Regions from separate parts of the Paenibacillus sp. P32E genome, predicted to be linked through region 1. Evidence: riboswitches for the same ligand, from Rfam matches in the RefSeq annotation. Region 1 holds a riboswitch; the other holds the start of a gene.

Region 1 (12,488 bases):
GCCAGCGGACAGCATACCCCCGTTCCCTCAGATCCGCGGAAACTGCGATTCCGATGTCCCTGTCATCTTCAACATATAGCAGCGTAACACTCATTAGCTTCATATCCTTTCTCCTTCATCCGGCAAAACAAGTAGAAACGGCTTCGCCGTCCTTTTAAGGGACGGTATCCGTTTCAGCGAGAAATAGAAGGATGATTTATAGCGTAAAACATATAAATCCTTATATTCAAGAAATCCCCGGGGCAGCACAGAGAAACATCTGCGCACCCGAGGATGAATAAACTACCTATTATGCAATGTGTCCAAAACGGGCCGGCGGCTTGTCTGACGGTTTGCCCAGCAGATATCCCTGTCCAAGGTCCATGCCGATATCCCGGCAGAACAGAAACTCTTCCCGCCGCTCAATACCTTCAGCCAGCACCTTGGCTCCACAATCCCATGCCCGGTTCATGATATCCCGGATGATCAGCTGTTTCGCGTCATCCTGGTCACAGAAGCTGATTAGCCCGCGGTCAATTTTGACATAATCCGGCCTCAGGCTCGTCATAACCTCTACCGTGGAATGGCCGGCACCGACATCGTCCAGTGCAACCAGCAGGCCCTGTTTGCGATATTCGCTAAAAATATCCTGCAGATGAGGGATATTTGCAATCTTTTCCGTCTCCACGACCTCAAACACAAAGTCCCCCGGGATCTGGCCCAGACGTCTGATGGCTTCAAAGGTGTGAGTCAGACAATACTTAGGATTGTAGATGGAGGAGGGCAAAAAATTAACAAACCGCTTGATCCCCTTTGGCAGCAGCCTTGAGCTGGTCTCAATGGCCGATATGCGCGCAGCCCGGTCAAGAAAAGAATGAAATCCGGTCTGCCTGGCAATCTCAAACAGCTCGTAGGTTTTAAAAGATGCGCTCCCCGGAAGCGGCCGCAGCAAGAGCTCAAAGCCCACAATCACCTCATTGAAATCCACAATAGGCTGCATATGGCTGCAGAAATTGTGATTAGCAATGATGGCAATCAGATTCTCACTGGTAAATCTGACCTTCAGCTGCTCCAGCGTAAGCCACCGCTCCACCAACATCCGGGCAGTCCGGCCGTTAAGGCTTACCGACAATTCTAGACCCAACTCCTGCTGAAGCTGGTCCAGTCGTTCCAGAAGCCGCAAGAGTTCCTCACGGGATCCATATGTAATCTTACCTGCGTCTTGTACGCCTTCAACCGCGTAACCCTCAGCCTTTACAGCGGTAACGAGGGGAAGTGTGCATGGCCTGAATTTCAAATCCCCTTCGTCTTCCACCGGTTCAATGGGAGAACAGTCGATGCAGCTCATGGAATCCCCTCCACCCCTCATGATGTCGATACTGCTTATAAGGCAAAGTATAACATGATTTCCCATAGGCCAGCCATGGCTCCTGAGACAAAATCGCCCTCTGTTTTTCGAGTAAGATGTACGTGGACGCATACCTTGGACGACCCGCGAACAGAACTCTGTTCGGGCTGCTGTTGAACTGGAGGCAGGAGCTTTGAGGCTTGAGGCTTGAGGCTTGAGGCTTGAGGCTTGAGGCTTGAACAATGTCATGAAGTCCTTTAGGAACTGGAGCTAGGTGGAATAAGTAGAACTAAATAGGCTTTAACCCTGGCTACAAAAGGTTTAATGGGATTTTGTACACCTAATTCAAGCATAATCCTCCCATACGGCCGTTTTCAGTAGAATTAGTTTTACTTTTTCCCACATAGGGTACTCTATATGCCGAATAAGTTGGATTAGTGAACCTTTCTTTTTCCACTAAGAATGATAGTCCCCCCATCAGGTGTTTCCAATTTCAAACTATATAGTGGAGAGATCTTGAATGGGGCTTGCAAGTTCTACAACCCACCTGAGAACGCAAAGCAGCGATTCCCCAATAACGGCAGAATCGCTGCTTTGCGTTCTTCTTTTTCAAGTATCAACAAATAACTTTCCTACTTGCCGGAGACCGCCGCCGAGCCTTCCCAGACACCATGTTGCTGGTCCTTGCCCATATACTCTATCCGTGTCGGCTTCAGCTCCAGGATCACATAGTCGGGGTCATCCGGACCCTTGAACCATTTCTCCAGCTCTTTGTTCCATACTTTGGACCGCAGGCCCTCATCCTTGGTGACGGCAACGGTGGCTTCAATTTCAAGCACATCTTTGCCGCCGCCCTGTTCATATCCAAGCAGCAGAAAAGCATTCGGATTATCCTCAAGCTCCTCTACCTTATGCGTTTGGCGGTTGGTAGCCAAATAAATGTGAAGCCCGTCATGAAATACCGCCATATAACGCACCTTAGGCTTGTTGCCGGCTTCTATCGTGCCGAAGGATCCGAACTTGTTGTCATCCAGCACCTTGATGATCGTCTGCTCCAGCTCTCTGTTATCCATTGACGAAACAGCTCCTTTCTATTCATGTGAATATAAGTTTATATATCCACGTCCGCAGTTTGGATTTATGATAAAACCATTGCTTATAGTAGTGTACCCGTTCAGAGGGTATTGAATCCCGCGTCCAGCTATAAACTCATTACAGAAGGAGCTTCCTACTTGAAAAAATTGATCTGGATCGGCTGCCTCTCCTACTTTGTCATCGGACTGGCCCACGTGGTTATGGGCTCGATTCTTCCCGTTCTGCTGCAGCATTATGACCGCAATTACAGCTCCGGCGGCGAGCTGATCTTCAGTCAATTCGCCGGATTCCTGGCCGGCGTGCTAATCTCGCCGCTGCTGAACCGCCGCTTCGGCAAACGGGGTGGTCTGCTGATCGCCACCGGTCTGCTGGTATGTGCGGAAACCGCCTATGCTTTTCTCCCGCCATGGGGCTGGATGTATGTCATCGCCGTGGCCGCAGGCTTTGGCTTCGGCATGATTGAAGCCGTCATCGGCACCATCATTATAGCAGCTGTCACGGAGGGAACTGCAGTGGCCATGAGCCGGCTGGAGGTGCTGTTCGGCGTAGGCGCGCTCCTGATGCCGCTGGCTGCAAGCCCGCTGATTGCAGCCGGCTCCTGGAGGCTGGCCTTCCTGATCGTCGCGGCCTTTGCACTGATCTCTCTGCTGTTCTGGGCCAAGGGCGGATTCGGCCGCCTCCAGAGCGTACTCGACGAACGCCCCCCTCGCAGAGAACGGGGCGCTAAGCGCCTGCGTTCAAGAAAGCTTCCCTATAAAGGCAGGCAGTGGATACTGCTCAGCCTGTTCATAGTTTTCTTCTTTCTCTACGTCGGTACGGAGATGAGCCTCGTCAACTTCATGCCGGCGATCTTCATAACCAAACTCGGCATGGGTGACGCTTCGGCGGCCCTAACGGTCACCTTCTTCTGGCTGGCGATGTCTGCGGGACGGCTGTACGCCGGGGTTCTGGCTGAGCGGATCTCCTATCGGAGATATGTGCTGGCCAGTTGCTTCGCCACTGTACTGCTGCTGGCGATCTTCCCGCTCGCCTCGCAGCGCGTTGCTGCTTTTGCTGTACTAGCGCTGCTCGGTCTATGCATGTCAGGCATCTTCTCCATTGCGCTCGTCTTCTCCAGCAAGCTGCTGCCTGGAGCCGAGGAATCCACTCCCAGCATTATGATCGCTTCCGGCGGGATCGGCGGCGCGGTGCTGCCGCTTGCCACCGGCTGGTCCATGGATCATCTGCAGATCGCCCAGACCTCTGGACTGCTGGCCGCTTGTGCCGCTGTGCTGTTCCTGCTTAGCGTGGCAGCCTGGAAAATAGGGTAATATAATTCGTGTAATTATCCTTCGTGCAAGGGTGGGACCTATTCATGCCTGAACTTATCCCTATTGCTTCTGAACCAACACTTCATACCGCCCTGCTGCAGTTCATCTTCCCCTTCTCTATCAAGGACGGTGAAGATATGAAGCTGATCGAACATCTGACACAAGAAGGATTCACCCGGTTTTTTCTTGACAACAAAGAACTGGAGGACGCTTATTACGGCGAAGGCTACTCTGTTTCCCATGAAAAGATGGAGCGGAGCTACCTCCCGTTTGCCGCCCATGTGCTATTCCCCCGCGAGAAGGACAAGGATTCCTTCCGCCGCTTTTCCCGGGCCAACCATTTGCCCTGCAGGATGGATATGCCCGGACAGTCGGTTCATTTTCAAGTGCTCTCGACGGATGTATTCGTCTGCCCTTTTGAACTCGGTTTCCTGACGATCAGAGTCAGCATCGGGGAGAAGCATCTCCCCTTCAGCACCGTCCTTGAGTTCGCCGACCGTTTCCGGACACTGGAGGATGTATCTTTTCGGGACAAACTAACCTCCATCCACTGTCATGACCGTTCCTTTGATCAGGTGGAGGATTTTGTGTTCAGGAATGTAGTGGGCGGACTGGAGCCTTTTCTCGACCCTTCGGAAATCAATGGCGCCTATTTTGAAACTTTGCCGTTCTTTGTGGATGAGAGAATGCTGGTTCAGGCTTTTTACGGCTTTGACCGGCAGGAGGACAAGGAAAATGAGATTAGCGTGGAATTGCTGTACCGAGCTTCCCAGCTGGATGGTATGACCCTGGGAGGCAAGCCATACATCAGTGCCAGCGATCCTGGGTATATTCGGGACTATTGCGGGGAGCACTGTTATAGCCGCTGGGGGCCGGACACCTATTACATGACGAATGAGCAGACGTTCTGCTGCCTGAGCTTGGCTGAATCCGGGGTAGCCACCCAGCTCATTAATCAGATGTATGGAGAATATTATTACGGGCTGCTGCTGAGCATATTTCATAAAATCGTTCTGCTGAAGCTGGCCAACATCCACTCCCGGCTGCGCATTAACCATGATGTGGATGAAATTGAGAACCTGATCTTTATGATCAACAAGTTCTCGGCCAAATTTTATTTTCTGGAGCTCATTTCGCAGTCCCAGGGCCGGGAGATTTTTTTCCAGCTGCGCAAGGTCTACGGGAATGATGCCCTGTTCGATGAGGTCAAAATGACCTTGAATGACCTGTTTCAATACCAGGAGAAATTCCAGGCCAAACGGCGGGACACGCTGCTGATGATCCTGACGGTGTTCACAGTGGTGAGCGGTATTTATGGCATGAATCAGGTGATTGAGGACCTTAAAGGTAAGATTGACTGGAGCAAGATGCTGGAGTATTCCCCATTTGAATATCTGGCGCTGTTCGTTGCATTTACGGGGATCGCTGTCAGTATCGGCCTGAGCCTGAAGCAGCTGTGGAACGGAATCCGCAGCCGCCGCAGAAAAAGAAAAAGAGTTCAGGGATATGACTGACAAACCTATAAAAAAGAGAAGCCGCTGATCTACAGCAGGTTCTCGAGTTCCCGGCAGGCTTCCGCATACGCAGAGGCAAGCTTAGGCATCAGCAGCACCTTCAGCCAGACAATATAATTAATAAATAAAAGCGGGCTGTCCAGCGCCACACTTTGCGCCAGATACCGTAAATGATATAGTGAATCCTGTTTGGTTCTTGCCATTCCGGAAGGGCCGAATCTTTGCCGCAACTCGGGCTGGCGTTCATACTGACGCAAAGTGACTTCTTTAGCCAACTGTTCCGCTAGCACCTTCAGCCGTTCTCCGGCATTTTGCTGATCAGTGAGCATAGGGTCACTCCTTTTTTGAAACATAATTGTAAAGTATTAATCTTATTATATAACATATGGTAAGTCTACCCGGCGTGCCTGGCAGTGCCTGAGCGGATTGCTGGAATCCGGGGCCACTACTGGACAACCCCGAAGGGGACCGCTATAATACAGCGTAAGAACACAGCAACACCCATAACTTCATAGTACCAGGGGGGCTGGAATTGGCCGGCTGAGAGTGTATCCCACACAGATACTGACCCTTATACCTGATCTGGATAATGCCAGCGTAGGAATCACCACCCGCATTCAGCCTTTTTGGCTAAGCGGCTACCTAACGCAATTGCTGGCGTCCCGATCTTCGGGGCGCTTTTTTTGGTATGGACATCATCAGAGTTCGGAAGACTGGGTTAGCTGGAAGGAGAGAAGAATAGAAATGGGAGTCAAAAAAGCACTAATGCTCTGCATCAGCTGCATGCTGGTCATCGTCATGGCCGGGTGCGGCAGCAATACAGCCAATTCCGGCGGGAATAGCGCCGCTCCAGCCGGGGACAGCACCGCCGCGCCGGAAGCAACTGCAACAGGAACGGACGCGCCTAAGGAACTGACTAAGATCAAGGTCGCGCTGGACTGGACGCCGAATACGAACCATACCGGCCTCTATGCAGCCAAAGAGCTGGGATATTACAAGGAGGAAGGCCTGGATGTAGAAATTGTACAGCCGGGTGCGGCGGGAGCCGACACGATGGTCACCTCAGGCGAAGCCGCTTTTGGCATCAGTGCCCAGGAGGCGCTCACTCTGGCCCGTCTGCAGGATGTGCCGCTCGTCTCGATCGCCGCCATCATCCAGCATAATACCTCAGGGTTTGCCGCCCCGAAGGACCGCAATATCAAGACACCAAAGGATTTCGAAGGCAAAACCTACGGCGGCTGGGGTTCCCCGGCTGAAGAAGCTGCCATGAAGGCGATCATGGACCCTGAAGGCGGCGATGTTAAAAAGGTGAAGCTGGTCAATATCGGCGAAGCTGATTTCTTCACCGCCGTGAAACGTGACATCGATTTTGCCTGGATATTCTACGCCTGGACCGGTATTGAAGCCGAGCTGCGCGGTGAACCGCTGGACATGCTGTATTTGAAGGATTACGCGCCTCAGCTGGATTACTACACCCCGGTGCTGACCACGAGCGAGAAGGAAATCGCTGAGCATCCGGAGCTGGTGAAGGCGTTCCTTGCAGCTACCTCCAAAGGTTATCAATATGCGATCGACAAGCCGGAAGAAGCTGCCGCCATCCTCTCGAAGGCTGTGCCGGATCTGGATCCCAAGCTCGTCCTGGCCAGCCAGAAATGGCTCAGCCCGAAATATAAGGACGATGCCTCCAGATGGGGAGAGCAGAAAGCCGAGGTCTGGAAGAATTACGCCGACTGGATGTACGGTCTGAAGCTGCTGGACAAACCACTGGATACCGCTTCAGCGTTCACGAATGAATATCTGCCGGAGAACAAGTAGTCTTACACTGCAAGTTTTACAATACCCAACCTGAAAGGATCTGATTGATATGGCAAACACCCTGCTCAGCATTCAAGTCATTCCTAAAACTCCGAATAACGAGGATTCTATTCCTTATGTGGATAAGGCCATTGAGGTCATTCAGCAATCCGGCGTGAAGCACCAGGTGAATCCGCTCGAAACCACGATGGAGGGCGAACTCAGCGATTTGCTTGAGGTGGTACGCCAAATGCATGAAGCACTGATCGCAGCGGGTAGCCCCAGCGTCATCTCACAAATCAAGATCGCCCATAACCCCAGCGGAATCAGCATGGATAAGCTGACGGAAAAATACCGGCCGTGAGATCGTACTGGAACCAAATCTGGCCGCCCCTTGTGGCGGTCATCTTTTTTCTGGGCGTATGGCAATTGGCGGTTTCCGTACTTCATGTCCCTTCCTGGATGCTGCCAAGCCCCGGCGATATCGCCCGCGAATCCCGGGGTAATGCTTCCGGCATTTGGGCACATACGGCTGCTACGCTGCGGCTGACCCTAATCGGCTTCCCGATTGGTACAGGTGTGGGCCTGATTGTAGCTCTATTGCTGCATTTGGTGCCTTGGCTGAAAAGAGCGCTGTATCCGCTGCTGATTCTCAGCCAGAATGTACCCTCCATCGCCCTCGGGCCGCTGCTGATTATCTGGTTCGGGTTCGGACTGCTGCCCAAAATCGTACTCATCACACTCGTCTGCTTCTTCCCGGTTGCCGTTGCCGCCATGGGCGGGCTGGCCCAAAGCGACCGGATCATGATGAACTATATGAAAATGGCTGGGGCTAGCAAGTGGCAGATCTTCTCAAAGCTAGAGCTGCCCGGTTCTCTGCCAGCCCTGTTCTCCGGCCTTAAGATCTCCGCAACCTATGCAGTAATGGGCGCTGTGGTTGCCGAGTGGATCGGCGCAGACAAGGGCATTGGCTATTACATGCTGCTGCAGAAGGCCTCCTACCGCACAGACCGGATGTTCGTTGCCATCGTAATTATTGTTCTTCTTAGTCTGGTGCTGTTTGCCCTGATCGCACTTCTGGAGAAGTGGCTGGTTCGCTGGAAGCCGCGCAAGACCTCTTGATACTTAAGCTTTCTGGAAAGGAGGATGAATCATTTTGTTAGCAGGCCATCCTAACTTGAACACCTTGGAACAGGCTTCCTCCGCGTACATGCCGGGAGCTAAAGGCGCGCATCCCGCCCTGAATGTAGACGGCGTATCCAAAGCTTTCTTCCACCGCCGCCGTGAGACCCGCGTGCTCGACAATGTATCTCTAACGGTTGAGCCCCAGGAATTCGTCTCCATTGTCGGCCCTTCCGGCTGCGGCAAAAGCACCCTGTTCCACATCATCGGCGGCTTGGAGCTGCCCGATGCCGGAACGGTAAACATGGGCGGTAAGAACGTCACCGGGCAGCGTGGAGAGATCAGCTATATGCCTCAGCAGCCTGCACTGTTCCCGTGGCGGACCATCGAGGACAACGTCCTGCTCGCCGGTGAGCTGAAAGGCGAACCCAAGGCCGAAGCACGGGCAGCCGCCCGCCACTGGCTGGACAAAGTCGGCTTGGGCGGGTTCGAACGCGCCTATCCGCATATGCTGTCGGGCGGTATGCAGCAGCGGGCAGCCTTCCTTCGGGCGCTGCTCGCGCCGCAGGAGTTAATGCTGCTGGACGAGCCGTTCAGCGCGCTGGATGCGCTGACCCGTGAGCAGATGCAGCGCTGGCTGCTGGAGCTGTGGGAAGAAAACCGCCGTTCTGTACTATTCATTACCCATAATATCGAGGAAGCACTCCTTCTCTCCAGCCGTATTTATGTTTTCTCGGGACGGCCCGGCTCCGTCCTGCATATCGTTGATGTTCCCTTCCCGCGTCCGCGGCGCGGGGAAATAACCGATTCTCTGGAATTTCTACAGCTCAGACGCGAGCTGTCGGAATGGATGCGCGAGGAGCAGGCCAGGACTGCCCGGTAAGCGCAGCGTTACAGGCTGCGTCCACGCAACATGCCAGGCCGCATCCACGTAGCATGCCGGGCCGCATCTACGCAGCATGCCTGGTAGCATCCATTCGCAGCTTGCCGGGCCACGTTCCATCGCAGCATGCCGGGTCGCATCCATTCGCAGCTTGCCGGCCGCATCCATTCGCAGCTTGCCGGGCCGCGTCCATTCGTGGCGTACCGGGAGTATTCCATTCACAGCATGCCCGGCCGCATTTCATTCGCAGCACGCGGGCCAACTTGCGTTTCACCCGTTTGAAATGCATTGGCTGTCTTTACTCTACTACAACAAATAAGCCCGGCCCCCTATGATGAGGGGCCGGGCCTATTGAATATGTTCCGTTGAAAATTAGTGGGAAATTGTACACCTATTTCTGCGCATAACAAGCATAGAGTGCGCTTATTTGGAAAAAGTATACCTATTTCAGCGTTCAAGCCCAGTCTAGGACCCCGTGGCCAGAATTAAGTGTACAAAATCCCACTAAACCCTGAAAACGCTGAAATCCCGCCAGATTAAGGGTATAAATTCCACTAACCCTTTAGATTCGCCTACTGCCTGCTTTCCGTTGTTCCTTTGGCTACCCAGCCACTTAGCCACTCAGCTACTCAGCCACTCAGCCACCCAGCTACTCAGCACTCAGCCACTTTTAGTATGCCTAACAATCACAGCTGAACTTCCATTTCATTCTACTGCAGCACAGCTGAGCTTCCACTTCATTCGCAGCATATCTGGACTACAATTGAAGCACGCCTTCCTTCTACATCCAGCCCTTCTCCTCTGCCAGCCGCACGGCTTCGATCCGGCTTTTCACTTCCAGCTTGTTCAGAATTTCCGATATGTAATTGCGGACGGTGCCGTAGGAAAGGTGCAGCGTAGCGGCAATTTCCCCCGCACTCTGGCCGGCACCCGCCAGCTTCAGGATCTCCTGTTCCCGGGAAGACAGCGGATTCTCTTCCCGCAGGCTGCCGAAGACCAGCTCGGGAGACACTTCCCGGTGTCCGGCCATCACCCGGCGGATCGCATCCGCCAGCTTATCCACCGGCTCGTCCTTCAGCAGATAACCTTGAATGCCAGCCTTCACGCCCCGCTCAAAATAGCCCGGACGGGCAAAGGTAGTCAGGATAATGATTTTGGTGGCGCAGCCCTTAGCTTTCAGCGTTTCTGCGACCTCCAGCCCGCTTTTATAAGGCATCTCTATGTCCATCAGGCATACATCCGGCTGAAGTCGTTCAATCACTGCAAGCGCCTCTGCTCCGTCTCCGGCTTCCCCCGCCACTTCAATATCGTCCTCCAGATCCAGCAGCGAAGCCATGGCCCCGCGCAGCAGGCGCTGATCTTCGGCAATCACGATGCGTATCATGCGGTCACTCCATCCTTTCTTTCCTTGACTACTCTCGGGACAACTGCCGTCAAGACAGCCCCCCGCTCTGCTCCCGAACGCAGCGTAATCGATCCATCAATCAGCGACAGCCGTTCGGCCATCCCTTTGATCCCGTTGCCTTCGCTCCGCCCCCGGCCTTCCGGGTCCCGGCTATGCAGACCAACCCCATTATCTTCAATGGTAATCTGGACGTCCCCCTCTGCCATGGCAATGGCAATCCGGCACCAGTCTGCTTCACTGTGCTTCACAATATTGGTCACCGCTTCCTTGATGCAGAGACTCAGAATATTCTGCGTCAGGTCGGATACACCCTCCAGTACCGTATCCCCCTCGATCTCCAGGACAATCTCTGCAGTGCGCAGCATCTCCCCTACTTCAGCCAGCTCTTCAGCCACGGATATGGCACGCATCTCCGATACCAGCTCACGGACCTGGCGCAGCGCAGCGCGTGAAATCCGCTGGATCTCTCTCGCTTCGGCCTGTGTACGAACGGTATCCTTGGCCGCAAGCTTTTCCACCAGTTGGCTCTTGAGGGTAATCAGCGACAGCGTATGCCCCAGCGTATCATGCAGATCCCGGGCGATCCGCATCCGTTCCTCACGTTTGACCAGCTCCTTGATGACCTCATTCGCCTGATCCAGCTCCCTTTCGAGCATTCTCTTGCGGTACAGCGAGCGGATACCGAACGGGGAGACCAGCATAATAATCATGAAAGGGTACAGGAACACCAGATCCCCTATAGCCATCCCCCAGGTAGCCATAATTAACGGAACAAGCACCATAGCTGCAAAAGCAGAATAAGCCATTTTGAAGTGTTTATCCTTCGTGTACCAGCCGATAAAATTTGACGTAAAGAAGCCCATAAACAGATCATAAGGCGTATAAGCTACACTCAAAATCACAATAATCAGCACCTGCAGAGCCAGCCACAAGGTAAAGTTTCTGCCCGTGACCCAATAGAGCTGACGGTAGGTCACGACGAACAAGGCCAGCATTACTGCACCCAGCACCAGCTTAATTCCATGCTCCTCCTGAAGATTGATGACCGGAAACAATAAGTACAGGAGCCACATATAAGGGAAAAAGCCGAATCTTTGCGGAAACAACCGGAACTGCCTGCGCGTCATTATGGATTACACCGCTTCCTGTTTTTTTCGGATATAGACCGATAGTATCATAAAGACCGCCAGATATCCGAGCAAAATCAGAATGCTTCCCCACTGCGGAGGATTCCCTGCTACGATCCTCCAGGCCCCATCCCCAAAATGATAGGAAGGCAACCAGTGACCAATCCGCTGCATCAGCTTCGGCATAATATCAAGCGGCATCCACATGCCTCCGGCAACCGCCAGCCCCATATAGAGCACATTGCTGACACCGCTTGCTGTATCGACACGCTTCATGAAACCTATCAGCGTACCGAGGGCCAGAAAAGGCATGGAGCCCGCCAGAATCCACAGTCCACTCAGCAGCCATTGTTCAGCCGTCAGTGATACGCCGTTCATCAAATACCCAGCGAGAAAAATGCAGAGTACCGAGAACAGATGCATGAGGGTCTGACCGAACATTTTACCTGTAAAATATACCGAAGACGGCAGCGGGGTGATACGGATGAATGTGCTCCATCCCTGGGTCCGCTCCTGGACCAACCGGATACCCATGGTCATAATGGCGGAACCCATTACACTGAAAGCGGCCATAGACATCAGGTAGTGCGCCTGCCACTCCGATGCATCGTCCGACCCCGTGTTCACTACTCTTGTAAAGATAAAGTAAAACATGATCGGCATCAGCAAGGACCAAAATACATAATAGGGATTGCGGAAAATCCGCAGCATCTCCGCTTTGCACTGCACGGCAACAAGTCTCATCATTTCGTATCTTCCTCTCTGTTCATGGTTAACTGCTCGAATGCTTCATCCAGGCTCCCCTGGTGAATACGCACATCCCTCACGGCAAGTCCGCCGGTAAAAATCCCCCGGAGTGCCTCGTCCGTGTTCTCTGTGGTCACATGGATCCGGCCGTCTTTGTCGTAGCA
Region 2 (12,488 bases), on a different contig from region 1:
GTATGTGCAGCGGGGGGTTGAACTGGGGCTGGAGCAGCTCGGTTTGTCTGATCACCTGCCGCTTCTTCATGTAGACCCGGATACCTACTATCCAGAGATGGCGATGCCGTTATCCGAGCTTCCCCGCTATGTGGACGAATGTCTGAACCTTAAGGAGCGTTATCGCGGAAGGATTGAGCTGCGTGTAGGACTGGAAGCCGATTATATCGAGGGCTACGAGGAGCAGATCCGTGAGCTTTTGGCACCGTATCCCTGGGACTATTTGATCGGTTCGGTGCATTTTCTCGGAGAATGGGACATTACGGATTTTCGCCAGACGCAGGGCTGGGAAGGTCAAGATGTGATGGAGGTTTACCGCCGGTATTATGATGCTGTACGGAAGTCGGCGTTATCGGGATTATATGATATTATAGGACATATGGATGTTATCAAACGGTTTGGCTACGGTCCACAGACACCAGAGGGCAAGGCAAAGGTGCGGGCGATGGAGCTGGAGGCGCTCAGTGCGATAGCGGGCAGCGGCATAGCGATGGAGCTTAATGCATCAGGGCTTACCAAGCCCTGCGCAGAGATGTTTCCTGCTGAGCATGTGCTGCAGCAGGCTTTGACGCTGGGCATACCGCTCACCCTGGGCTCTGATGCCCATGATCCAATGAAGCTGGGGGACGGCTTGCAGGAAGCCCGCAGCATGCTGTGGCACACCGGTTTCCGCGAATTGGCTGTGTTTGAGGGTCGCGTCCGTACATTGGTTCCGTTTGAACTATAAATTTTGATCCCCAGGAGGGTACTATGCATCATCATCAATTGCGTATTTTTTCCGGTTCGTCGAATCCGAAGCTGGCCGCTGATATTGCGGAGCGTCTGGGCGCACCGCTGGGCCAGATTAAGCTGACCCGCTTCAAGAGCGGCGAGATTTATGTGCATTATGAAGAGAGCATCCGGAACTGTGACGTATTTTTGGTGCAATCCCTCGCTCACCCCATTAATGAGCTGTTCGTAGAGCTACTGGTCATGATTGATGCGGCTAAGCGGGCGTCGGCAAGAACGGTGAATATTATTGTGCCTTACTACGGCTATGCCAGACAGGAGCGCAAATCCGCGCCGCGCGAGCCGATATCGGCCAAGATGGTAGCGGATGTGCTTACAACCGCCGGAGCTACCCGTGTGATTACGATTGATCTGCATGCGGCGGCTATTCAAGGCTTTTTCAACATCCCGGTCGATCACTTGACAGCACTTGATCTGATCAGCGGGTATCTGAAGGTAAAAGGCTTGTCCGACCTGGTTGTGGTATCTCCGGATGCAGGCCGTGCCTCCATGGCAGAGAAGCTGGCCAGCCGTCTGGACTCACCATTTGCTATTATGATCAAGAAGCGCCCGGCTCACAATGAATCGGTGATTACGCATGTGATTGGAGATGTAGAGGGACGGACGCCTATCATTATCGAGGACTTGATCGATACAGGTACAACGATTGTGAATGTGGTGGAAGGCCTGAAGGAGCGCGGGGCGAAGAACAGCATCGTTTGTGCAACTCATGGACTCTTTTCGGGAGATGCACTAAGCCGTATGGTCCACCCCAATATAGATGAAATTGTCGTTACCGATTCCATTGCGCTGCCGGATGATCATTCCAGCCGGTTCACTGTGCTCTCCGTAGCACCTATGCTGGCTGAAGCCACACGCATTATTATTGAAGGCGGTTCTATTGATAAGCTGTTCAGAGACGCGGGGATTTAATTCCTGCGTCTTTTTCATATTAGGACAAGAGACAATCCAGACTTAACAATCAGGGGGCTTGAATAGTTTTTTGAAGCTTTTTCCTCCTGAAGAGTCCCTTCCAATCTTGAGAATCCCCCTGTCACATGTGGTATACTGTGTGAAGACAGTCGGGACCAAAAATGGAAACGACGGCACTTAGGTGGGAGTCCGGGCAGGTGTATGCTGCCGCTCTCCTATTTTTCGTGAGGATAAGGAAGCTTACAAAGGGAGGTGCCTTGCTTCCATGATTGAGAGAACTTCAGAGAATAACGCGGTGAATGGTAACGTGATTCCCGTCACTCTGGATGCCAATTTTTTCTTTGAAAGAGCCGTACGGTCATTGGACCGCTTTCAATATGATAAGGCATTGAAGAATTTTCGCAAAGCTGTTGAATATGAGCCGGAAAACCCGGTGAATCATTGCAATATGGCGGGTATATTATCCGAGATGGGGAAATACAAGGATTCCAACGACATCTTGACTCATGTTCTGGATGAGATTGATCCTACTATGACAGAGTGCCACTTCTATATGGCTAATAACTACGCTAATATGGAAAACTTTGAAGAGGCGGAGCGCAGTCTTGTGACCTATCTGCAAGAGGATGCAAGCGGTGAGTTTCTGGCCGAGTCCGAAGAGCTGATGGAACTGCTGCAGTATGAGCTGGACCGGCCCGCTCCGCTAGTCCGGATCCGCAGCCGGGAAGGTGTGGTGGAGCATGACAGAGCCCGGAGTCTTTTGGAGGAAGGCAAATTCCCGCAAGCGGTCAAGCTGCTTGAAGAGATTGTCCAGAACATTCCGGACTTCCTGGCGGCACATAACAATCTGGCTCTTGCCTATTTCTATATGGGCCGCTTCGCCAAAGCCAAGGAATGTCTTGGCGAAGTGCTGAAGCAGGACCCGGGCAACCTGCATGCGCTCTGCAATATGGCGATTTTCCTGCAATATGCTGGCGATCAGGACCAGCTTGCGGGATTGGTGCGTATGCTTGAGGCGACAGTGCCTTTTCATCAGGAGCATGTATTCAAAATGGCGACAACGATGGGCATATTGGGCAAGCACCAAACTGCATATGGACATTTCCGCCGTCTGCTGAAGGATGAAGAGGTCGGCGGTGATGCCGGCTTGTACCATTATTGCGCGGCGGCGGCCAGCAATAGCGGGCTTCATACTGAGGCTATACGCTGCTGGCAGATGGCTTCCAGGCTGGACCCGGAATCAGCAGTGCCGAAATTTTTTCTGTCCCAGATGCAGCAGGCACAATCAGAGGGCAGGCCGCTGCCTCCGGTAAGCTATAATTATCAGCTGCCTTTTCAAGAGCAGCTGAAGCAGTGGAAGAACAATACGGACAGCTTCACGGAAGAAGTACAGAATAATCCGCTGCTGCGCGCTTCGTTCTTCTGGGCGCTGCGCTACGGTGATGCTAGTACGAAGCTCCAGGTGACAGAAGCGCTGCGCTGGATTGAGGACGATGAAATATCCGATGTTCTGAAGGGAGTTTCGGAACAGGAACCGCTGCAGGAGGCTGCGCTTCTCAGTCTGCAGCGGCTGATCGGCGGTAGTCCGGAGGAAAGTGTAGTCCAGAGGGCGGCTCAGGAACCGGTTGTGTCAAGCCATAAAGGGCCGCCAGAGTGGAAGGAAGACTGGCAGCGAGTTATAGATCATATGGCTGCTGTGATGGACCGGAGATTGGATGCCGCCCAGAAGAGAGATGCCGAGCTCCTCTGGAAGCAGTTCATAGCCCGCCTCTATCCGGATGTACCCTTGTTCCGGCATGCAGAGGGCTGGTGTGCGGCTCTGGAATATCTAACCGCCAAGCTTCATGGTCATCCGGTTACTTACCGCGAGGCTGCACAGCATTACGGCGTTTCCGTCTCCATGGTAAGCCGGTACGCACGGCGTATTCATCAAGCATGCGGGTTAACGCAGGACGGGGCGGCAGCAGACATTTTGCCGCCATTTACGGAAAATATCTGACCCTAAGGAGGACTTGCTAATGTACAAAACAATTGTAATCGGAACAGGTCCGGCAGGATTAACTGCTGCGATTTACCTGGCACGTGCCAATCTCAGCCCCCTTGTTATTGAAGGACTGCAGCCAGGAGGACAATTGACTACGACGACAGAGGTAGAGAACTTTCCTGGTTTTCCTGAAGGTATTCTAGGTCCGGATCTGATGGATAACATGCGCAAGCAGGCAGAACGCTTTGGGGCTCAATTTAAGAATGGCTGGGTGGATTCTGTGGATTTCTCGCAGCGCCCTTTCAAAGTAACCGTGGATGGTCTGGGTGTACTGGAAGCAGAGTCGGTGATTATATCGACCGGTGCTTCGGCGAGGTACCTGGGCATACCGGGAGAGCAGGAGAATGTCGGACGCGGGGTAAGTACCTGTGCAACCTGCGACGGTTTCTTTTTCCGTGGTAAAAAGATTGTCGTGGTCGGCGGCGGCGACTCCGCGATGGAGGAAGCCAGCTTCCTCACGCGATTCGCTTCCAGTGTAACTCTGGTCCACCGCCGTCCGGAACTTCGCGCTTCGAAGATTATGCAGGACCGGGCGCGGGAGAACAGCAAAGTAGCTTGGGCCCTGAACCGCACACCGCTTGAAGTGACCATCGGGGATACCGGGGTGAAGGGACTTACCGTCCGTAACAATGATACGGGTCTTGAGGAGCTCGTGGAAGCAGATGGCGTATTTGTCGCTATCGGCCACACACCGAATACCGCGTTCCTGGGCGGTCAGATAACTACGGATGCCAACGGCTACATCGTTGTGAATCCGGGGACAACCGAAACCAACATTCCCGGCGTGTTCGCTTGTGGGGATGTTCAGGATACCCGTTACCGGCAGGCGATTTCGGCTGCAGGAACCGGCTGCATGGCTGCTATGGATGCTGAGAAATATCTGGAAGGCGCTATGGTACATGACTGGAGCGAAGCGCTGGATAAGTAACCACAATGCTGGTTAAACAAATTTTTTGATTGACAATAAATACCTGCTAAAGTAGATTGTATTTAATTAGATAAGATACCCACTAGGGGAGCCTGAATAGGCTGAGACGGGGAAATTGAATTCCCGGACCCTTGAACCTGATCTGGATCATACCAGCGTAGGAAAGTGGAGCCGGACCTTTTTTGAGCACAGCCTTATTGGGCTGTTCATGAATAAAGCCGCTCCAGGTGGAGCGGCTTTTTGCTGCGTGCTGATCTTATCTGAATGGCTCACAGAGCGATGAGGAGGAGATAAAAATGTCAGATTCATCAAAAAAGGAACAAATCGATCTGTCGGGATTTCCCGCAAGCCGTAAGGTGTATGTAGAAGGCTCGCGTCCCGATATTCAGGTTCCGATGCGTGAAATCCGTCTTAGCCGGACCGAAGGTGTTGCGGGGGAAGAGGACAATGCACCGCTTCGTGTCTATGATACCAGTGGTATTTACACTGATGCCGCTGAAGATACCAATGTTCGGAAAGGGTTGCCTCCGCACCGCTTAAGCTGGATTGCGGAGCGCGGGGATTCAGTGGAGTACGCCGGGAGAACCGCTCAGCCCAGAGACTCCCGATTAGCTGCAGACCGGACGTCGGCAGAAGGGTTCGCCGGCTTGCGGCGGAATCCTTTAAGAGCACGTGAGAGCTGCAATGTTACCCAACTGCATTATGCGCGGCAGGGGATGATTACGCCGGAAATGGAGTATATCGCGATTCGCGAGAATACCCGGCCTGAATTTGTAAGGGATGAGGTCGCTGCCGGACGGGCCATTATCCCGGCTAATATCAACCATCCTGAGAGTGAGCCGATGATCATCGGCCGTAACTTCCTGGTTAAGATCAACGCGAACATTGGGAATTCCTCCGTGACTTCTTCCATTGAAGAGGAAGTGGAGAAGATGAGATGGGCGACCCGCTGGGGTGCCGATACGATTATGGATCTTTCCACTGGTACAAAAATTCATGCCACCCGCGAATGGATTATCCGCAACTCACCAGTACCGATCGGCACAGTGCCGGTCTATCAGGCGCTGGAGAAGGTAAAAGGAATAGCCGAGGATCTGACCTGGGAGCTATATCGCGACACGCTGATTGAACAGGCGGAGCAAGGCGTGGATTACTTTACCATTCATGCCGGGGTGCTGAAGCAGTATATCCCGCTTACTGCCGGAAGAATGACCGGAATTGTGTCCCGAGGCGGCTCCATCATGGCGGCCTGGTGCCTTGCACATCAGCAAGAGAACTTTTTATATACACATTTTGAAGAAATCTGTGAGATTATGAAGACTTATGATGTGGCCTTTTCCTTGGGAGACGGACTGCGCCCGGGCTCCATCGCCGATGCCAATGATGAGGCTCAGTTCGCTGAGCTGGAGACACTTGGGGAGCTGACAGCCATGGCCTGGAAACACGATGTTCAGGTGATGGTCGAAGGTCCGGGGCATGTGCCGATGCACAAGATCAAGGAAAATATGGACAAGCAGCTCGAGCTCTGCCAGGAAGCCCCTTTCTACACCCTGGGTCCGTTAACCACGGATATTGCCCCGGGTTATGACCATATTACTTCGGCGATTGGGGCGGCGATGATCGGCTGGTTCGGGACAGCGATGCTGTGCTATGTTACGCCCAAGGAGCATCTGGGTCTGCCTAATAAGAATGACGTGCGCGAAGGAGTTATCACCTACAAAATCGCTGCTCATGCTGCAGATCTGGCCAAAGGCCACCCGGGTGCCCAGGATCGGGACAATGCATTGTCCAAGGCTCGGTTCGAGTTCCGCTGGCGTGACCAGTTCCATCTGTCGCTCGACCCTGAGCGGGCGCTGGAGTACCATGATGAGACGCTTCCAGCCGAGGGTGCCAAAACAGCGCATTTCTGCTCCATGTGCGGTCCCAAATTCTGCAGCATGCGCATTTCGCACGATATCCGCAATTCGTCCAGACTGAGCCAAATGCTATAACCGGAACGGACTTTATAAAAGGCTGTTTCTTCTGCTGTAACAGGCGGAGGAAACAGCCTTTTTTTATATCCATAAGTTGGCATACAGGCATGATGGTAACAAAAACGGGGCCAATTCATTTCTGCTTTGCAATGAATAGTTGCAGGTATATAAGTTTCTAATTTAGTGACTGCAATCACTCTTTGGCCCCGTACCCTATGCTAAGCTGTTGTTGAGAAAGGTTATCAATTGACATGAAGCTAAGCTGCAGGAGGAGAGTGCAATGAGCAAACGCCTTAACATGGATGAATCCATATTCGAGCTGGTCAGTCGTTATCCGGAGGCCATAGACATTATGGTTGAGCTGGGTTTCCGCGATATTACGAAGCCTGGCATGCTGCAGACGGCGGGTCGGTTCATGACCTTGTCTAAAGGAATCACAATGAAGAAAATGGATCGCGAAACCGTCCGACTGGCCTTTCAGAGCCATGGCTTCGAGATTATTGAATAGATCACTGAGATTAACAAGTGGAATAGAGAAGGAGAGAGAACGATGAGCGAACTGATTAACAACCGTGAAATGGATATTCCTGAGCAGACACGCCGCCAAGCCATGCTTAAGGAGATTATTAAGGAACTGCATGCCGGAAAAAGTGTAGAGGAAGTCAAAGCGCGTTTTGCAGAAGCGGTAGGTGATGTTACGGTAGCCGAAATTTCCGCGATGGAGCATTCCCTGATGACAGAGGAGGGGATTCCTGTAACGGAGGTACAGCGCCTATGCTCTGTGCATACGGCCATTTTTAAAGGCTCAATCCAGGAAATTCACCGTTCTAACAAGCCAGAGGAGCAGCCGGGACATCCTGTCCACACCTTTAAGCTGGAGAACCGTGAGATTGAACGGCTTGTGAACTTCCGCTTGCAGCTGCATGCCGATAAATTCCAGCGGAACGACAGCGAAGAGATGATTTTCAAGCTGTTGGAGGATCTGAGCCTACTGCTGGATCTCGACAAGCACTATAGCCGCAAAGAAAATCTGTTGTTCCCTTACCTTGAGAAATACGGCATTTATGGACCAACCAAGGTAATGTGGGGAGTGGATGATGGTATTCGCGGTATGATTAAACAGGCAAAAGCGGCGCTCAGTGCGTACAACGGGGAAGCTGCGGAGCTTGGAGCTCTTCTGACGAACATTATCCAGGAAGTAAATGAAATGATCTTTAAGGAAGAAAATATTCTGCTGCCGATGGCGCTCGATAAGCTGACTGAAGATGAATGGGTCAAAATCGCCCGCGAAAGCGACGAAATTGGCTTCTGTCTGACTGCGCCGGAGCAGGAATGGATTCCTGAGCGTGCCGCAGAACCGGAGGGAGCAGCCGTGCAAGCGGAAGAAGGAGAGGGAGAAGGAGGATTATCGCCGCAAGGCTTTATCCGCTTCGAGACAGGCCTGCTGTCGCTGCATCAGCTGGAAACAGTGCTGAATCATTTGCCTGTCGACCTGACATTTATTGATGAAAATGATGTAGTCCGCTACTTCTCGCATGGGAAAGAGCGGATCTTCGCCCGCACTAAGGCCGTCATTGGACGCACGGTGCAGAACTGCCACCCGCCGCAAAGCGTGCATGTCGTTGAGAAGCTGCTGGAGGATTTCAAGGCGGGCCGCAAAGACGCTGAGGATTTCTGGATTGCCATAAAGGATAAATTTATCTACATCCGTTATTTCGCAGTACGTGACGAAGCAGGCCGCTACATGGGTACCCTCGAATTCACCCAGAACATCGCACCGATCCGCGCACTGGAGGGACAGAAACGGATTTTGTCGGAGTAGCCGTCTAGAGTCAAACGCCTCACCGGCCATCCCCTTAAGTGAAGTTGATCCATCCGCCCCTTGCCGCATAGGTAAGAGGCTTTTTTTATAAAGATAAGAATTTACAGGGTACTCTAAAAACCGTATCTTTAGTCTTAAAAAAATACCAGCCCCTTATGTGGCCGGGTGTGCCGCCTTTCCTTGACCGCAGGGGTACCTTCTATTATAGTGGGTACGTAGGATTAACTATTTTAGCATAGAAAAAGGTGGCTTGTTACATGTCTGAAAGTATCTACGTTGGCGTGGATTTAGGTGGAACCACGATTAAGGTTGGAATCTGCAATGCCGAGGGGAACCTGCTGCACACTTTTGAGGGGCCTACGGGAACTGCGGATGGCGTCGATGCCGTCATCGATAATATCGAAAAGTATGTGCGTCAGATTGTGGAGGACTCCCCGTACTCTTGGGATCAGCTTGCCGGTGTAGGAGCGGGCCTGGCCGGGTTTACGAATATTCGTGAAGGAATTATCATCCTTGCGCCTAACATAGGTTTTAGAGATGTGCCGATCCGCTCCATTCTTGAGGGTCGCTTGAACAAGCCAGTCAAAATAGACAATGATGCTAACGTCGCTGCACTGGGTGAGGCCTGGAGCGGAGCGGGACGTGGTGTGGAGAATTGCGTCTGCTACACGCTGGGCACAGGTGTCGGCGGCGGTATCATTATTAATGGTAAGGTGTATCAGGGTTTTGCCGGACTAGCGGGCGAGCTTGGTCATATTTCTGTAGTGCCTGATCTGGAAGCTATCCAATGCGGCTGCGGCAACATGGGTTGTTTGGAGACCGTTTCCTCTGCTACGGGTATTATTCGCATGGCCAATGATGCTGTTAGCCGCGGCGACCGCACTTCCCTGTCCATGGTGGAGAAAATTGCCGCAAAAGAGGTATTTGATGCAGCCAAGGCCGGAGATGAAGTTGCTCTGCGAATTGTGAACCGTGCTGCGTTCTATCTGGGTAAATCCATGGCTGCTGTCGCAGCGGTGCTTAATCCGGAGGTATTCATCGTTGGCGGCGGTGTCTCCAAAGCCGGAGATATTCTGTTTGAAGAGGTTCGCCGCGTGTTCGCGAAGCTGGCCCCGGCCCCACTACAGACCGGAGTGACCATCGTGCCTGCCGAGCTTGGAAATGATGCGGGTATTATTGGCGCTGCAGGTCTTTTGCTGCGTTCTTAAGCAGATGGAATTATTCATATACTATGTATAGGGAGGGGGCGCTTTGATGACCGAAATGGAACAATCACCGCCCGGTGGTGCCACCCTGATCATTATTACGGGCATGTCAGGTGCAGGCAAGACGATTGCCGTGCAGAGCCTGGAAGATCTCGGATTTTTCTGTGTGGATAATTTGCCGCCGGTGCTGATTCCCAAATTCGCAGAGCTGATTGAGCAATCCAAAGGGAAAATTGCCAAAGTAGCGCTTGTTATCGATTTGCGCGGAAGAGAATTCTTCACAGCTCTGTCGGAGTCACTGTCCTATATCAAAGATGAGTCAACGATCGGTTTTGAAATTCTCTTCCTGGATGCAACAGATTCCGTACTGGTACAGCGCTACAAGGAGAGCCGGCGGCATCATCCGCTGGCGCCCCAAGGCATGCCGCTGGATGGCATCCGCCTGGAACGTCAGATGCTGGAGGAGCTGAAGAATTCAGCAACCTTATGTTTTGACACCAGCAGCATGAAGCCTGTCCAGTTGAAGGAGAAGATTATATCGCGTTTTTCCCATCTGGGCAAAAGTACTCTTTCAGTTAATATTACTTCGTTTGGCTTCAAATACGGAATTCCGATCGACGCAGACCTTGTGTTTGATGTCCGTTTTTTGCCGAATCCTCATTATGTGGATCATTTGCGGCCAAAGACCGGTCAGGATAGCGAGGTTTACGATTATGTAATGAAATGGCCGGAGACACAGACGTTTCTGACCAAACTGTTGGATATGCTTCATTTCCTGATTCCGCAATACCGGAAAGAAGGCAAATCCCAGATTATTATCGGTATTGGCTGTACGGGAGGCAAACACCGCTCTGTGGCAATATCCGAATACCTGGGTAAGATGCTGGGGGTTAGCGAGACGGAGTCGGTAGCCGTCAGTCACCGGGACTCCGAGCGTGACCGGCATTAAGAGAGAAGGGGTCAATAGTGGCTGAAGAACAAGGACAACGTCCACGTATCGTCGTTATGGGTGGAGGTACGGGATTGTCTGTTATGCTTCGCGGTTTGAAGGAAAAGCCGCTTGATATTACAGCGATAGTTACGGTTGCGGATGACGGGGGAAGCTCTGGCATACTGCGCAGCGAACTGCAAATGCCGCCCCCTGGCGATATCCGCAATGTACTGACAGCAATGGCTGATGTAGAACCGCTTATGGCCCAGATCATGAAATACCGCTTCAGCAGCGGAGAAGGCTTGGCCGGGCATAGCCTCGGGAATTTGATTCTGGCGGCGCTTACGGACATTTCCGGTGACTTTGTCACTGCGGTCCGGGAGCTTAGCCGGTTATTCGCCGTGCGCGGACGCGTCTTGCCTGCTGCTGGCGAAGCTGTAGTGCTACACGCTGAGATGGCTGATGGCTCTATGATTACAGGTGAGTCCAAAATCCCTGAAGCCAGAGGAGTCATCAAACGGGTCTCCCTGGAGCCGGCAGATGTAGAGCCGCTCCCGGAGGCACTGGAGGCCATCCGCAATGCCGACGCCATCCTGTGCGGTCCTGGCAGTCTGTACACGAGTATTCTTCCTAATTTGCTGGTGCCTAAGCTGGCGGAGGCTGTTGTGGCCTCGGACGCGATCAAAATTTTTGTCTGCAACGTGATGACCCAGCCCGGGGAAACAGACAACTACACGGTTAGTGACCACCTTCAGGCCGTCTATGACCACGTAGGCCTTCATTTGTTCGATTACGTGATCGTGAACGATGGCGAGATTCCTGAGCAGGTCCAGTTAAAGTATGCAGAAAAGGGTGCCCGGCCCGTACAGCTTGACCTTGATGTAGTGGATGGCAACGGCTACAAAGTGATTGCCGACAAGCTGGTATTATTCAAGACCTATCTGAGGCATGATACAGATAAGCTAAGTCATCATATTTACCAGCTTGTGAAAGACTGGATTTCCAGATAAGTCTATTTTGTAGGAACATGAAAGAGGTGAGCCCCTTGTCTTTTGCGGCCCTTACCAAAAAAGAGCTGACGATGGTGGAGAGCCAGCCTTGCTGTGAGAAAGCAGAGATGTCCGCGCTGATCCGGATGAATGGTTCGGTGCAGCTTTCAAGCAAAAAGGTAGTCCTCGACATTTCGACGGAGAACGCCGCGATTGCAAGGCGGGTATATTCTTTGCTTAAGAAATATTACCAGGTCCATATCGAGCTGCTCGTGCGTAAAAAAATGCGTTTGAAGAAGAATAACGTCTATATCGTGCGGATTCCAAACCGCGTTCAGGAAATTCTCAAGGATCTGCGGATCGTCTCCGAAGGCTTCATCTTCACGGATGGGATCGACCACGAAATTGTCGGCAAGAACTGCTGCAAACGCGCATACCTGCGGGGGGCGTTTATGGCGGGAGGATCGGTCAATAATCCGGAGGGATCTTCCTATCATCTGGAGATTGCTTCGATGTACGAGGAGCACTGCAAGGCGCTGGTGGATCTGGCAGGTGAATTTCATCTGAATGCCCGCTGCATTGAGCGCAAAAAGGGTTTCATCCTGTACATCAAGGAAGGCGAGAAAATCATCGAGTTTCTTAGCCTGATCGGTGCACATCAAGCACTGTTCAAGTTCGAGGATGTGCGGATTATGCGTGACATGCGCAATTCCGTGAACCGGATCGTCAACTGCGAAACGGCCAACCTGAACAAAACCATAAGTGCGGCGGTGCGGCAGATCGAGAATATCAAGCTGTTGCAGCGTGAGGTGGGGCTGGAAAGCCTGCCGGATAAGCTGCGCGAAGTAGCCGAGAT

What was found. A riboswitch is a leader RNA that binds a small molecule or an ion and turns the genes downstream of it on or off. The one in region 1 is predicted to bind thiamine pyrophosphate.
Region 2: it holds a riboswitch for thiamine pyrophosphate, as region 1 does, so the genes downstream of both, thiC (phosphomethylpyrimidine synthase ThiC) here and A3848_RS20295 (ABC transporter substrate-binding protein) in region 1, are expected to answer to the same signal.

The regions. Positions count from the first base shown of each region.
Region 1 is NZ_LVYY01000024.1:103,006-115,493, reverse strand. It holds gene A3848_RS20325 (response regulator transcription factor) at 1-94, opposite strand, end outside; gene A3848_RS20320 (EAL domain-containing protein) at 290-1,327, opposite strand; gene A3848_RS20315 (pyridoxamine 5'-phosphate oxidase family protein) at 1,960-2,400, opposite strand; gene A3848_RS20310 (MFS transporter) at 2,560-3,732, shown strand; gene A3848_RS20305 (hypothetical protein) at 3,777-5,246, shown strand; gene A3848_RS20300 (hypothetical protein) at 5,276-5,575, opposite strand; TPP riboswitch at 5,756-5,867, shown strand; gene A3848_RS20295 (ABC transporter substrate-binding protein) at 5,991-7,061, shown strand; gene A3848_RS20290 (thiamine-binding protein) at 7,111-7,404, shown strand; gene A3848_RS20285 (ABC transporter permease) at 7,401-8,162, shown strand; gene A3848_RS20280 (ABC transporter ATP-binding protein) at 8,251-9,045, shown strand; gene A3848_RS31840 (hypothetical protein) at 9,113-9,334, opposite strand; gene A3848_RS20275 (response regulator transcription factor) at 9,827-10,429, opposite strand; gene A3848_RS20270 (sensor histidine kinase) at 10,426-11,577, opposite strand; gene A3848_RS20265 (ABC transporter permease) at 11,584-12,321, opposite strand; gene A3848_RS20260 (ABC transporter ATP-binding protein) at 12,321-12,488, opposite strand, start outside.
Region 2 is NZ_LVYY01000077.1:19,892-32,379, forward strand. It holds gene hisJ (histidinol-phosphatase HisJ) at 1-766, shown strand, start outside; gene A3848_RS30130 (ribose-phosphate diphosphokinase) at 790-1,740, shown strand; gene A3848_RS30135 (tetratricopeptide repeat protein) at 2,006-3,739, shown strand; gene trxB (thioredoxin-disulfide reductase) at 3,759-4,712, shown strand; TPP riboswitch at 4,787-4,893, shown strand; gene thiC (phosphomethylpyrimidine synthase ThiC) at 5,009-6,703, shown strand; gene A3848_RS30150 (DUF1858 domain-containing protein) at 6,966-7,193, shown strand; gene A3848_RS30155 (DUF438 domain-containing protein) at 7,236-8,507, shown strand; gene A3848_RS30160 (ROK family glucokinase) at 8,765-9,715, shown strand; gene rapZ (RNase adapter RapZ) at 9,762-10,661, shown strand; gene A3848_RS30170 (gluconeogenesis factor YvcK family protein) at 10,718-11,653, shown strand; gene whiA (DNA-binding protein WhiA) at 11,689-12,488, shown strand, end outside.